DNA from 2 places in the Ramlibacter sp. GS1-15 genome. Region 1 is predicted to be linked to the other one. Evidence: riboswitches for the same ligand, from Rfam matches in the RefSeq annotation. Region 1 holds a riboswitch; the other holds the start of a gene.
What was found. Region 1 has a riboswitch for thiamine pyrophosphate ahead of AC3EF3_RS08640 (TonB-dependent siderophore receptor). Riboswitches for the same ligand answer to the same signal wherever they lie in the genome.
Positions count from the first base shown of each region.

Region 2: it holds a riboswitch for thiamine pyrophosphate, as region 1 does, so the genes downstream of both, thiC (phosphomethylpyrimidine synthase ThiC) here and AC3EF3_RS08640 (TonB-dependent siderophore receptor) in region 1, are expected to answer to the same signal.

Region 1 is NZ_JBYNTU010000001.1:1,712,346-1,719,877, reverse strand. Features, by position in the region: gene cysD (sulfate adenylyltransferase subunit CysD) at 1-302, shown strand, start outside; gene AC3EF3_RS08655 (sulfate adenylyltransferase subunit 1) at 302-1,603, shown strand; gene fdxA (ferredoxin FdxA) at 1,674-2,015, shown strand; gene AC3EF3_RS08645 (NAD(P)/FAD-dependent oxidoreductase) at 2,017-3,081, shown strand; TPP riboswitch at 3,088-3,188, shown strand; gene AC3EF3_RS08640 (TonB-dependent siderophore receptor) at 3,176-5,314, shown strand; tRNA gene AC3EF3_RS08635 (tRNA-Asn) at 5,338-5,413, shown strand; gene AC3EF3_RS08630 (tetratricopeptide repeat protein) at 5,614-6,753, opposite strand; gene aat (leucyl/phenylalanyl-tRNA--protein transferase) at 6,827-7,532, shown strand, end outside.
Region 2 is NZ_JBYNTU010000001.1:621,844-629,375, forward strand. Features, by position in the region: gene AC3EF3_RS03110 (DUF1800 domain-containing protein) at 1-1,039, shown strand, start outside; gene AC3EF3_RS03115 (DUF1501 domain-containing protein) at 1,045-2,232, shown strand; gene AC3EF3_RS03120 (hypothetical protein) at 2,380-2,628, shown strand; gene bioB (biotin synthase BioB) at 2,625-3,611, opposite strand; TPP riboswitch at 3,794-3,908, shown strand; gene thiC (phosphomethylpyrimidine synthase ThiC) at 3,971-5,827, shown strand; gene AC3EF3_RS03135 (FAD-dependent oxidoreductase) at 5,829-6,848, shown strand; gene thiS (sulfur carrier protein ThiS) at 6,839-7,045, shown strand; gene AC3EF3_RS03145 (thiazole synthase) at 7,047-7,532, shown strand, end outside.

The DNA.
Region 1 (7,532 bases):
TCGAGCTGCCCTCGATCTACTACGCGCACCAGCGCCAGGTGGTCGAGCGCCGCGGCCTGCTCGTGCCGGTGACCGAGCTGACGCCCCCCAAGCACGACGAAACGATCGAGACCCGCACCGTGCGCTTCCGGACCGTGGGTGACATCACCTGCACCTGCCCGGTGGAGAGCGATGCGGCGAATGCCGCGGATGTCGTGGTGGAAACGCTCACGGTGGAAGTGAGCGAGCGTGGCGCGACGCGCATGGACGACAAGACCTCGGACGCGTCGATGGAAAAGCGCAAGAAGGACGGTTATTTCTGATGTCGGTGATCGATTTTCCCGCCAAGCCCGCCCCGGCCACGGAGCACGACCATGTCTCCGCGCTGCGCTTCATCACGTGCGGTTCGGTCGACGACGGCAAGAGCACGCTGATCGGCCGCCTGCTGGTGGACAGCAAGTCCGTGCTGCAGGACCAGCTGGCCGGCGTGCAGCGATCCGGCGAGACGGACCTGGCGTTGCTCACCGACGGCCTCACCGCCGAGCGCGAGCAAGGCATCACCATCGATGTCGCGTACCGCTATTTCGCGACGCCCACGCGCAAGTTCATCATCGGTGACGCGCCGGGCCATGAGCAGTACACGCGCAACATGGTCACCGCCGCTTCGAGCGCCGACGCCGCTGTCGTTCTGGTCGATGCGACGAAATTGCAGTGGCAGAACCCCGGCCTGGAGCTGCTGCCGCAGACCCGGCGCCATTCGCTGCTGGTGAACCTGCTGCGCGTGCCCTCGATCGTGTTCGCGGTGAACAAGCTCGATGCCGTCGAGGATGCGACGGTGGCCTTCAACAACATCAGCGGCGCTCTCTCCGCGTTCGCCCGCGCAGCCGGCATCGAAGTGCGCGCCACCGTTCCGATCTCGGCGCTGAAGGGCCACAACGTCGTCGAACCCGCGCCGGGATGGTGCGGCTACGAGGGCCTGTCGCTGCTGGAAGTACTCGAACAGCTCGACGTCACGGCGGCCGAAGCCAGCGAAGCTTTCGCTTTCCCGGTGCAGTGGGTCGAGAAGTTCTCGTCCTCGTCCGACACCCGCCAGGGCCGCCGGGTGTTCTGGGGCCGCATCGCGACCGGCGACGTGCAGGTGGGACAGACGGTGCAGGTCATGCCCAGCGGCCAGACGGCCACCATCGCCCAGGTGCTGAACCACGCGCGCCAGCCGGGCCACGTGCAGGCGGGCCACAGTGCGGGCCTCGTGCTCGATCGCGAAGTGGACGTCTCGCGCGGCGACTGGCTGCTGGCCCTGGGCACGCACGATGCCGTGCGCGAGGTCTCGGCCACCGTTGCCTGGCTCGACGACGAGCCGTTGGTGGCCGGGCGCGTGTACTGGGCGCTGCATGGCCATCGCTGGGTCAAGGCGCGCATCAAGCGCATCGTGCATAAGCTGGACGTCAACACGCTGGCCGAGAGCGAGACCGATCACCTGGAGCCGAACGGCATCGGGCACGTCGACCTGGCGCTGCAGGAACCGATTCCCGTCGAGTCCTACGCGCGCTCCCGCCTGCTGGGGTCGCTGGTGCTGGTGGACACGGCCACGCACAAGACCTCGGGGGCCGTGCTGGTTCGTTGAGCTGCCGCAAGGCCGCCCCGGTGCGGCGCCCTAGAATCGAGGGTCGTTTTCCCTCGCCTGACAGAACAACATGACTCACGTCGTCACCGAATCCTGCATCCGCTGCAAGTACACGGATTGCGTGGATGTCTGCCCCGTGGACTGCTTCCGCGAAGGGCCGAACTTCCTCGTCATCGACCCGGACGAGTGCATCGATTGCGCGGTGTGCATCCCCGAGTGCCCGGTCAACGCGATCTACGCCGAGGAAGACACGCCGCCGGACCAGTTGCAGTTCATCCAGATCAACGCCGACCTGGCGAAGGCCCCCGGCTGGAAGAGCATCACCAAGCGCAAGCCGGCGCTGCCCGACGCCGAGGAATGGAAGGACAAGACCGGCAAGCTCCCCGAGCTGATCCGGGACGCACAAGGCTGAAGTGAGCAACCCCGCCGCACCGATCGAGACCGACGCCCTGATCATCGGTGCCGGGCCGGTGGGCCTGTTCCAGGTCTTCGAACTGGGCCTGCTCGAGATCAAGGCGCACGTGATCGACTCGCTCGCCTATGCCGGCGGGCAGTGCATCGAGCTCTATCCCGACAAGCCGATCTACGACATCCCCGCCGTGCCGGTGTGCACGGGACAGGAACTCACGGACAACCTGCTCAAGCAGATCGAGCCGTTCGGCGCGACGTTCCACCTGGGCCAGACCGTCATGACCTTGCAGCGGCGGGACGATGGCCGCTTCTTCGTCGTGACCGACAAGGCGAAAGAGTTCATCGCGACGACCGTGTTCATCGCAGGTGGCATGGGCGCGTTCGAGCCGCGCGCCCTCGCACTCGAGGGCATCGCGAAGTTCCGGGACTCGCAGCTGTTCTACAGCGTGAAGAAGCCCGCCGAACTGGCCGGCAAGCACCTGGTCGTGCTCGGCGGGGGAGACTCCGCGCTCGACTGGGCGCTGAACTTCGCGCAGGACGGCCCGAACAAGGCAGCGAGCGTGACGCTTGTCCATCGCCGCGACGCCTTCAAGGCGGCGCCCGCTTCGGTCGCCAGGATGCGGGCCTTGTGCGAGGAACAGCGCATGCGCTTCATCGTCGGGCAGGTCACGAGCTACGACGAGCAGGACGGCAAGCTGTCCGCCGTGAAGGTGACGGGTCCGGACATGGCTGTGCACGAGCTGCGTGCGGACGCGTTGCTGGTGTTCTTCGGACTGTCGCCCAAGCTCGGCCCGATCGCGGATTGGGGCCTGGACATCGAGCGTCGGCAGCTCAAGGTGGACACCGAGAAGTTCTCGACGAGCGAGCCGGGCATCTTCGCGGTCGGCGACGTCAACACCTATCCCGGCAAGAAGAAGCTGATCCTGTCGGGGTTCCACGAATGCGCGCTGGCCGCCTTCGGTGCCGCGAAGATCGTCTACCCCGGCCAGACGATCATGCTGCAGTACACGACCACGTCGCCGAGGCTGCACAAGGTGCTCGGCGTGGAGACACCCGTCTTCGATTAACATTCGCGCACTCGCTAGGGGTGTTGCCGCGTGCCGCGGCGACTGAGAGAGTCCCTTTGAACCTGACTGAGGTAATCCTCGCGCAGGGAAAGCCATGACAGAAGCACACACCTTCCCTTTGCGCGCCATCGCGCGCGTCGCCCTCCTTGCCGCCGTCGCCGGCAGCGCCCATTCGCAGACCACGACGCTCTCGCCTGTCACCGTGACGGAAAAGGCCTGGCCGCCGGCCGCCGACGTGACCGGCTTCGGCGACCTGCCGCTCAAGGACGTGCCGATGTCCGCGAGCATCATCGATCGCAAGCAGATCGAGCAATCCGGTGCGCGGCGCCTGGCGGACCTCACGCGTTTCGACCCTTCGCTGGTCGACGCGTACGACGCGCCAGGCTACTGGGACATGTTGTCGATCCGCGGCTTCCTGCTCGACCAGGACTACAACTACCGCCGCGAAGGCCTGCCGATCAGCGCCGAGACCACCATCCCGCTGGACAACAAGGAACGTGTCGAGCTCCTCAAGGGCACGAGCGGGATCCAGGCGGGCACGAGCGCGCCGGGCGGGCTGGTGAACTACGTCGTGAAGCGACCGACCGAGACCGACCTGCGCGAAGTGCGCCTGGAATGGACGCGGCGCGCGAGCGTGCTCGCGGCCGTCGACCTGGGCGGGCGCTTCGGCACCGACGGCGCCTTCGGCTATCGCCTCAACGTCGCGCAGGAACGCCTGCGCCCCTTGATTCACAACCTCGATGGCGATCGCAGCCTGGTCGCGTTCGCGGGCGACTGGCGCATCACGCGCGACTCGCTGCTCGAAGGGGAGTTCGAATGGAGCAGCAAGAAGCAGGCAAGCCAGGTGGGCTTCAGCCTCCTGGGCGACGTGCTGCCCGCGCCTGTCGATCCGCGCCTGAACCTGAACAACCAGCCCTGGGCGCAGCCCTCGAAGTTCGACGCGCTGACCGGCACCTTCCGCTACACGCACACGCTCGGCAGCGACTGGCGCGTCGTCGGCCAGCTCGGATCGCAGCGGCTGAAGAACGATGACTTCACGGCGTTCCCGTTCGGCTGCAGCGCGGAGGGCCGCTTCGACCGCTTCTGCTCCGACGGCACGTTCGACTACTACGACTACCGCAGCATCGGCGAGAAGCGCCGCGAGAACGCGGCTTCGCTGGAATTGAAAGGAAAGGTCGCCACCGGCGGCATCACGCACGACCTCGGGCTGGGCATCCTGCGCAGCACGATCCACGACCGGCTTCCCGACAACGCCTACAACTTCGTCGGCACGGGCAACGTGCAGGGCACGGCGATCGTGCCGCCCGATCCCACGCCCGTATTCCCCGGCCAGAACCAGGACGAGCGCTCCACCGAACTGTCGCTGCGCGACGCGATCCACTGGAACGCGAAGTTCACCACCTGGCTGGGCATGCGCCACACGCGCCTGAACCGCTCGTTCGCCGCGAGCGACGGCAGCGAGGCCACGAGCTACTCCCAATCCCTCACGACGCCGTGGCTCGCCGGCAGCTACAAGCTGGCCGACGCGACGACGGCGTACGCGAGCTGGGGACAAGGCCTGGAGTCGCAGGTGGTTCCCAACAACCCGAGCGTCTACGCCAATCCCGGCGCGGTGCTGCCGGCGCTGAAGTCCCGCCAGTGGGAAGTGGGCGTGAAGGGATCACGCGATGCGTGGGCCTGGGAGCTCGCGTGGTTCGACATCCGCCGGCCGGTGTCGAACATCGCCTTCTGCGACATCACCTTCAGCCTGTGCACGGGCCAGTTCGACGGGACGGCCGTGCATCGCGGCATCGAAGGCGCGCTGCAGTGGACGTCCGGCCCATGGCGCGCAGGCGCGACGGCGATGCTGCTGCATGCGCGCCGCGAAGGCAGCGCGATCGATCCGGCGAGCAACGGCCATCGTCCGATCAACGTGCCCGCGGTGGTCGCGCGCGCGTTCGCGGCGTGGAAGATGCCGGGCATCGCCGGCCTGGAGCTGCAGGGCTCGCTGTCGCACGAAGGCAATCGCGCCGTTCTCGCGGATGAATCCATCAAGTTGCCGGCCTGGACGCGCGTCGACGCGGCGCTGCGCTATGAGAAGCAGATCGGCCGAACCGCGACGACGTGGACACTGGGCATCGACAACGTGGCCAACAAACGGTATTGGCGCGAATCGCCCTACCAGTTCGGCCACGTGTACCTGTACCCGGGCGCTCCGCGCACCGTGCGCCTAGCCGTCACGGCGGCGATGTAATTGACGCTATAATTGAAGGCTGTTCCCCGATAGCTCAGTCGGTAGAGCGCCGGACTGTTAATCCGTAGGTCCCTGGTTCGAGCCCAGGTCGGGGAGCCAAATACCGGAAGGCCAGCACGCGAAAGCGCGCTGGCCTTTGTTTTTTCGCTGGGATCGACACGAAGGCGGCCTGCCCGCCTACAGCACGCACTGCTGAGGCTCCTACAGCCGAGCCTCGGCGCGACGCCTAAGCTTCAGTTGCCATAGGTGTCTTCAACTCTTTGAAGGTTCGGGCCGGACAGCGATGTCCGGCCCCTTTTTCATTGCTGCAGGATCTTCTTGCGGAACGACGCAAGCTGCGGATCCGGCTGCGTGAGTTCGTCCAGCGCCTTCAGCTCCGCGTTGGCGAGTTTCTGGTCGCCGGTGCGCGCATACGCAAGCGCCAGGTAGCGCCGGATTTCCACGAAGCCGGGCGCAATGTCGCGCGCGCGCTCCAGGGCACTCACCGCGCGTGACGATTCGCCGCTCTGCAGGTGCCTGATGCCCACCCCCGTCCAGTAGTACGGATCGCGCGAGCGGCGCGATTCGAGCTCTCGCGCCAGCGCCTGGGCCTCGCCCGCGCGGCCCTCGTCGACGAGCAATTGGTGCAAGGAGCGCAAGGGAAGGTCCGAGCGCGAATCGATCGCAAGCGCCGCACGCAGCAGCTGCTCGGCCTCGCGCTCGTAGCCCTTTGTCCGGTACAGGACCGCGAGGTTGCCGTAAGCGGCGCCGTATTTCGGGTCCGCCCGCAGCGCGGCGCGGAAGTGCGCGTAGGCCAGGGCGAAACGCTCGTGTGCAAGGTGCTCCACGGCGATGTTGTTGTAGTAGCGCGCGAGGATCGCCTGTTCGCCCATCGGCTTGCCGCGGCGCCCGGGGTTGAAGTCTGGATCGAAGTCGATCACCACGTCGCGCGACTCCGCGTACTCGGAATTGGCGTGGTAGGCGCGCGGGAAATAGACGTTGACGTGCTCGTTCAGCACGTCGAAGCGGCCCATACGGTCGAACGTCATGGGACTTTGCACTTCCTGCATCTCGCCGTGCAGGCCCATCTCACGCGCGATGGCGTACGTCAGCACCGTGAGCGACAGGCAATCGCCGCTGCGACGCGCCCAGGTTTCCGCGGCCACCGTCGAATGCCCTGATGAATAGCCGAAGGCCTTCTTGTCGGGGCCGAAGATCAGGTCGGCGAGCTGGCGCAACTTGGTCTTCGCGCCGGCGCGGTTCGCCGGGTCCTCGACCACCGCCTTGAGCTCGGGCGGCAGGCGGAACAGCTCGCCGGCATCCACCGTCACCAGGCCCGGTTGCCAGTCGAACTGCTGGTCCAGCCACGGCATGGAGCCCAGTGTTCGCTCGGGACTTGTTGTCGTCGAGCACCCCGCCAGCCCGATCAGCAGGAGCAACGTGACGATAGCGCGCCGCATGAGGCCTCCACCAATCCGATGTTCAACTACACAATAGCAGTGTCGCAGCAAAGTGGCGACCTCCGTGACCCGAATGAACCTGCCCTGGCTCGACCCCGGCGACCCCTTTCCCGATCCGGCCCGCGCCTGGGATGCCCGCCAGCCCGCGCCGGGCCTGCTGGCTGCCGGCGGCGCCCTGGACGTCGACAGCCTGCACCGCGCCTACTCGGCCGGGATCTTTCCCTGGTTCAGCGAGGGCCAGCCAATCCTCTGGTGGAGCACCGACCCCCGCATGGTGCTGTTCCCGGCCGAGTTCCGGCTGCATCGCTCGCTGCGCAAGACGATCGATCGATGGCGCGCCGGCGGGAGCCTGGAGGTGCGCTTCGATTCGGCGTTCGAGGAAGTAATCCACGCATGTTCGAACAGCCCGCGGCCCGGCCAGTCGGGCACCTGGATCGTCCCGCAGATGGTTCAGGCGTACGGCGCATTCCATCGCGCCGGCTTCGCACACAGCGTGGAAACCTGGATCGACGGGCGGCTCGCCGGGGGCCTCTATTGCGTCGCGATCGGGCGGGCGGTGTTCGGCGAATCGATGTTCACGCGGGTGCCGGATGCATCGAAGGTCGCGCTGGCGGCGCTGGTCGCCTTCTGCCTGCATCACGGCATCGGCATGATCGACTGCCAGCAGAACACGCAGCACCTGGCTTCGCTCGGCGCCCGCGAAATCCCGCGCGCGGCGTTTGTGGCGCAACTGGCACAGGGTGCGAAAAAACCTTCGCCACCGTGGCGGTTCGACCCCC
Region 2 (7,532 bases), 1.1 Mb from region 1:
CGTGCACCAGTACAAGCACAACCTGCGCGCGATGCTCGGTGACTACGACGACACGATACGCGCGCACGCGCTCGGGCGTTTTCGCGATCTGCTGGGCGCCGTCGCGCACCACCCGGCGATGCTGCGCTACCTCGACAACGATCAGAATGCGGCGGGCCGCGTCAACGAGAACTACGCGCGCGAGCTGATGGAACTGCACACGCTCGGCGTCGATGGCGGCTACACGCAAGCCGATGTCCAGGAACTCGCGCGGGTGCTGACAGGCGTGGGCGTGAACCTCAGCGGCGCGACACCCAACCTGCGGCGCGACCTGCAGTCCTACTACGTGCGACGGGGCCCGTTCGAGTTCCATCCGAATCGGCACGACTTCGGACCCAAGCGGCTGCTGGGCGCGCCCATCGTGTCGCGCGGCCTGCCGGAACTGGACGAAGCGCTCGATCGCCTTGCGCGGCATCCTGCGACGGCGCGGTTTGTCTGCCGCAAGCTCGCGCTGTTCTGGATGTCGGACGAACCGGATCGTGGCACGGTCGACCGCATGGCACGCAGCTTCGCAGAGCACGACGGCGACATCGCGCGCGTGCTGCACACGCTCTTCGAGGAGCCCGAGTTCTGGCGCGCGCGCAAGTTCAAGGACCCGATGCGCTATGCGATCTCCGCGGTGAGACAGGCTTACGACGAGCGTCCCATCCTCAATACGGCGCCCATTCTCGGCTGGCTGGCGCGCATGGGCGAGCCGCTGTACGGGCGGCAGACGCCGGACGGCTACGCGCTCGACTCGAGCGGCTGGAGCAGCGCCGGACAGATGGCCACGCGTTTCGAGATCGCCAAGGCGATCGGCTCGGGCAGCGCGGGCCTGTTCCGAAGCGAAGGCTCCGGCGCCATTGAGCAGCCCGCGTTTCCGCAGCTCGCGACGCCGCTGTACTACGACTGGCGGGCCGCGACGCTGGGCCCGGCCAGCCGCGCCGCGCTGGCACAGGCCACGTCGCCGCAGGAATGGAACACTTTCCTGCTGTCGTCCCCGGAATTCATGCAACGGTGAACATGATGCAACGCCGCCATTTCACGCAAACGGTCGCGACACTGGCGCTGACGGCCGGACACGCGCGGCTGTTCGCCGCGCCGGCCGCCCAGTCGCGCTTCCTGTTTGTCCTGCTGCGCGGCGGCTGCGACGCGGCCAATGTGCTGGTCCCCGTGTCCAGCAGCTTCTATTACGAATCGCGACCGAACATCGCCATCGCACGGCCGTCGTCCGACCTGCTCAGCGCGGTGCCGCTCGACGCGGACTGGGGTCTGCACCCGGTGCTGCGCGAGTCGATGGGTCCCTTGCTCGCGCGCCGCGAGATCGCGTTCGTGCCGTTTTGCGGTACGGACGATCTGTCGCGCAGCCACTTCGAAACCCAGGACAGCATCGAACTCGGCCAGCCGCTGTCGGCGCGGCGAGACTTTCGCTCCGGCTTCATGGCGCGGCTCGCGTCCGTGATCCAGGGTTGTTCGCCCATCGCGTTCACGGATCAATTGCCGCTGGCGTTCCAGGGCGGGGCAGGTCAAGTGCCGAATACCTCGCTGCGCTCCGTCGGCAAGCCGGGACTGGATGCGCGGCAAAGCGCCATCATTGCCTCGATGTACCGCGGCAGCCGCTGGGCCGGGCAGGTGGAAGAGGGTTTCGCCGTGCGCGATGACGTCGCGAAAGGGATGGCCGCCGAGATGCAAGCGGCCAGCCGCAGCGCGATCACGACCAAGGGCTTCGAGCTCGAGGCGCGCCGTATCTCACGCCTGATGCGCGAGCGCTTCACACTCGGCTTCGTGGACGTCGGTGGCTGGGATACCCATGTCGGCGAAGGCGGCGCGACCGGATACCTCGCGGGCCGGCTGGATGAACTCGGACGCGGTCTGGCCGCCTTCGTGAGCGAGATGGGGCCGCTGTGGCCGGATACGACCGTCGTCGTGCTCAGCGAATTTGGCCGGACGTTTCGCGAGAACGGCAATCGCGGCACCGACCATGGCCACGGCGGCGTGATGTGGGTGCTGGGCGGGTCGAGCAAGCGCGCACCGGTGGCGGGCGAACAGGTCGCCGTGACACCGGCGAGCCTCTTCCAGAATCGCGACTGGCCGGTGCTCAACGACTATCGCGCGGTGCTCGGCGGGATCTTCGAGTCGCAGTTCGCGCTTCGCGAGGCCGACTCGCAGCGGGTGTTCGCGCAGGTCACGCCGGCCATGCTCGGCCTGGTTTGATGAAACGCCACTGGCACGACCATCGCCAGGATCGGCGCGGCGTTTGACAAGCTCCTGCTCCGCCAGACACAAGGGTGTCGGCAGCATGCCACATTCCGGTAAGCCCACAGTTGCGCAGCCCCCGGTGTCCTGCCGTATGCTGAGCTCATGTCGTCCAGCAAGATCACGGTAGTCGCCTCTCTCGCCATCGCCGCCGGCGCGGCATGGGGCGCCTATGCGTGGCGAGAGACGCTCCTGGTCTGCGTGCCTTTGGCCCTGGTGGCCGCTGTCCTCCTGGCCCTCATCTGGTCGAAGGCGCGACGGGGGCGGGGTGATACGCTCCACGATCCGGCAGCGTCCACCCTCATCTTTCCTCCCGAATCGAAGTTCCAGCGTTCGGTGCTGCCGAAGCGCTAGGCCAGCCCGCGGGCCTGCAAGCCCAGTCGATCGAGCAGGCGCAGGTCGGCCTCCGTGTCCGGATTGCCCGTCGTCAGCAGCTTATCGCCGTAGAAGATCGAATTGGCGCCGGCCAGGAAGCACAGCGCCTGCACCGCATCGCCCATCTCGCGGCGGCCGGCGGACAGGCGCACGCGCGCCTTGGGCATGGTGATGCGGGCGGCGGCGATCGTGCGCACGAATTCGAAAGGATCGAGCGGTTCCTCGTCGGCCAGCGGCGTGCCCTTGACGCGCACGAGGTGGTTGATCGGCACCGACTCGGGATACGGATCGAGGTTGGCCAGCTGCGCGATCAGTCCCGCGCGCTGGGTGCGCGATTCGCCCATGCCGACTATGCCGCCGCAACAGACCTTCACGCCGGCATCGCGCACGCGCTCGAGCGTGTCCAGGCGGTCCTGGTACACGCGCGTGGTGATGATGTCGCCGTAGAACTCGGGCGCGCTGTCGAGGTTGTGGTTGTAGTAGTCCAGCCCCGCATCGCGCAAGGTTTCGGCATGGCCGTCTTCCAGCATGCCCAGCGTGGCACAGGTCTCCAGGCCGAGCGACTTCACGGTGGCGACGAGTTCGGCGACCTTCTCGATGTCGCGGTCCTTGGGCGCGCGCCAGGCGGCGCCCATGCAAAAGCGCGTCGCCCCGGCGTCCTTGGCACGCTGCGCGGCAACGCGCACCTCGTCGGGCTCCATCAGCTTCGTCGCGGCCACGCCGGTGTCGTGCTGCGCGGCCTGCGGGCAATAGCCGCAGTCCTCGGGACAGCCGCCCGTCTTCACCGACAGCAGCGTCGCGAGCTCCACTTGCGCGGGATCGAAATGCTCGCGATGCACGGCCTGCGCGCGGAAGACCAGTTCGTTGAACGGCAGCTCGAACAGCTCGCGCACGGCCGCGACCGTCCAGCGGCCATCGGCTCGTGGGGCACGCGCAGGTCGGTGCACCGTGATCACAGACATCGAATCTCCTCAGGTGGAAGGCCGGCGCATTGTGGCAGCGCCACCCGCCGGTACGCGCGCGTACTACCGACCGTTCGGCATATGGCTGGAAAGGTGACCACGAAGGCAGGGTTGACCAAGGTCAAGATCGAAAAATAATGCACGGCCCCGCGCGTGCGCCGCGGCGAGCACGCCCTATACTTGCCATCGCTCCGGGGTGCGAGCGGTCGATGCAGGCCGTTATCGCTGAGATGGTGAGTCCAAACCCGTGAACTTGAACCGGTTCGTACCGGCGTAAGAAGAGCTGACAGGCCCTGCCCCACGGCGCGCGTCCTGCCATCCCTGGAGCGATCGATGGCATCGCTTCACAAGGAAGGCACATGAACGCACCCGACAAACTCGCGCAACTGCTCGCCCTCACGCGCGAGCCCTTTCCCGCCTCCACCAAGGTCCACGTCGCCGGCCAGGCGCATCCGGGCGTGCGCGTGCCCATGCGCGAGGTGAAACTCACCAACGGCGAGACCGTCACGCTGTACGACACCTCGGGGCCGTACACCGAGCCTTCCGCGATGATCGACGTGCGCCGCGGCCTGGCGGGCCTGCGCAACGACTGGATCGCCGCGCGCGGCGACACCGAAAGCTACGCCGGCCGCGAGAGGCGCGCGATCGACGACGGCACCAAGAGCGAAGAGCGCGAGGCCGCGCGCATTGCCGCGCTGCGCACCGAAGCCGCGGGCCTGCAGCGCGCGCCGCGCCGCGCGAAGGCGGGCGCCAACGTGACGCAGATGCACTACGCGCGCAAGGGGATCGTCACGCCCGAGATGGAGTTCGTCGCGCTGCGCGAGAACGGCAAGCGCGAATGGATGGCCGAGTACCTGGCCGACGCCGCGAAGAACGAGCGCCTGCGCGGCAACGCCATGGGCGCGACGATCCCCGAGATCATCACGCCCGAGTTCGTGCGCGACGAGGTGGCGCGCGGCCGCGCGATCATCCCCGCGAACATCAACCACCCCGAGATCGAGCCGATGGCGATCGGGCGCAACTTCCTCGTGAAGATCAACGCCAACATCGGCAACTCGGCGGTGACCTCGTCGATCGAGGAAGAGGTCGAGAAGCTCGTGTGGGCGATCCGCTGGGGCGCGGACACGGTGATGGACCTGTCCACCGGCAAGAACATCCACACCACGCGCGACTGGATCGTCCGCAACTCGCCGGTGCCGATCGGCACGGTGCCGATCTACCAGGCGCTGGAGAAGGTCGGCGGCGTGGCCGAAGACCTCACGTGGGAGATCTTCCGCGACACGCTGATCGAGCAGGCCGAGCAGGGCGTGGACTACTTCACCATCCACGCGGGCGTGCGCTTGCCGTACATCCCGCTGACGGCGAAGCGGCGCACCGGCATCGTCTCGCGCGGCGGCTCGATCCTCGCCAAGTGGATGATCTCGCACCACAAGGAGAACTTCCTCTACACGCACTTCGAGGAGATCTGCGAGATCATGAAGGCGTACGACGTGAGCTTCTCGCTGGGCGACGGCCTGCGTCCGGGCAGCGGCGCCGACGCGAACGACGAGGCGCAGTTCGCGGAGCTGCACACGCTCGGCGAGCTCACGCAGATCGCGTGGAAGCACGACGTGCAGACGATGATCGAGGGCCCGGGCCATGTGCCCATGCACATGATCCAGGCCAACATGGAGGAGCAGCTCAGGCACTGCGGCGAGGCGCCGTTCTACACGCTCGGCCCGCTGACGATCGACATCTCGCCCGGCTACGACCACATCGCGTCGGCGATCGGTGCGGCGATGATCGGCTGGTTCGGCACCGCGATGCTGTGCTACGTCACGCCGAAGGAGCACCTGGGGCTGCCCGACCGCGACGACGTGAAGCAGGGCATCATCGCCTACAAGATCGCGGCGCATGCGGCCGACGTGGCCAAGGGCCATCCCGGCGCGCGCGCGTGGGACGAGGCGCTGTCGAAGGCGCGGTTCGAATTCCGCTGGCAGGACCAGTTCAACCTGTCGCTCGACCCGGACACGGCCAAGGACTTCCACGACGAGACCTTGCCGGCCGACGGCGCGAAGGTCGCGCACTTCTGCTCGATGTGCGGCCCGAAGTTCTGCTCGATGAAGATCACGCAGGACGTGCGCGACTACACGGCGGCGCAGGAGGGCATGGCAGCCAAGAGCGCGGAGTTCAAGGCCGCCGGCAGCGAGATCTACATCCCGATCCAGAAGGGCTGACATGCGCATCGGCATCGCCGGCGCCGGCCTGCTCGGCCGCCTGCTGGCCTTCCAGCTCGCTCGCGCGGGGCACGAGGTCGACGTGTTCGATCCGGCACCGCATGCGGAAGCACGGGGCGCCGCCGGCTGGACCGCGGCCGGCATGCTGTGCCCGGTGGCGGAGCTGCAATGCGCCGACGAGCGCGTGTTCGCGCTGGGCCTGCGCTCGCTCGATCTGTGGCCGCAGATCGCGCAGCAGCTCGAGGTGGAAGTCGACGTGCAGCGCGAAGGCAGCCTTCTGTTCGCGCATCGCGGCGACGAGGGCATTGCCAGCCGTACCATCGACTTCCTCACGCGCAAGGCGCCGGCCGGCTTCGCGCCGCAGGCGCTGACGATGGAACAGGTGCGCGAGCTCGAGCCGGCGGTGCAAGGGCCGGCGCGCGCGTGGCTGCTGCCGGGAGAAGGGCGTATCCACACCGTGCAGGCGATGCTGGCACTCGCGGCGGCGGCGACGCAGGCCGGCGTGCGCTGGCACTGGGGCCGCAGCGTGGACGCCATCGAGCCGGGCGCGCTGTGGGCGCGCGGCGAGCGCCGTCCGTTCGACTGCGTGTTCGACGTGCGCGGTGTCGGCGCGAAACCGGAGCTGGCGGTGCGCGGCGTGCGCGGGGAAATCTTCACGCTGCATGCGCCGGGGGTCGAGATCAGCCGGCCGCTGCGGCTATTGCATGCGCGCTACGCGGTGTACATCGTGCCGCGCGCGGGCGAGCAGGTGGTGGTGGGCGCCAGCGAGATCGAGTCCGAGGACCGCTCGCCGGTGTCGCTGCGCACCACCGTGGAATTGCTCGCGGCCGCCTACAGCGTGGTGCCGCAGCTGGGCGAGGCGCGCATCCTGCGCAGCGACACGAACCTGCGGCCCGCGCTGCCGGACAACCTGCCGCGCATCGCCGCGCAACCCGGGCTGGTGCGGATCAACGGGCTGTTCCGCCATGGCTGGCTGATCGCGCCGGCGCTGGTGGAGGAGGCGATCACGACATGCCTGTGACCATCACGCTCAATGGCGAGCCGCGCCCGGTCGAGCCGGGCGCGACGCTCGCCGACCTCATCGCGTCGCTCGGCCAGGCGCCGCAGGCGCTGGCCACGGCGGTCAACGGCGAATTCGTGCCGCGCGAGGCACGCGCGCAATGCGCGCTGCACGAGAACGACGCGGTCTTCACCTTTCAGCCGATCACAGGAGGTTGACATGGGTTTGCGCATCGCGGATGTCGAACTGGACAGCCGCTTCTTCCTCGGCACGGCGGGCTATCCGTCGCCGCAGGTGCTGCAGGAGGCCATCGCCGCCTCGGGCACGCAGGTGGTCACCGTCGGCCTCAAGCGGCAACTCGCCGCGGCCGGCGCGCCGAACGACTTCTATCGCCTGATCCAGGCCAGCGGCGCTCGCCTGCTGCCGAACACCGCGGGCTGCAAGAGCGCGCGCGAAGCGGTGACGCTCGCGAAGATGTCGCGCGAGCTGTTCGCGACGAACTGGATCAAGCTCGAGGTGATCGGCGACGACTACACGCTGCAGCCCGATCCCTTCGAGCTGGTGGCCGCCGCGCGCGAGCTCGTGGCGGACGGCTTCGAGGTGTTTCCCTATTGCACCGACGACCTCGTCACCTGCCAGCGCCTGCTCGACGCGGGCTGCCGCATCCTGATGCCCTGGGGCGCGCCGATCGGCTCGGGGCAGGGT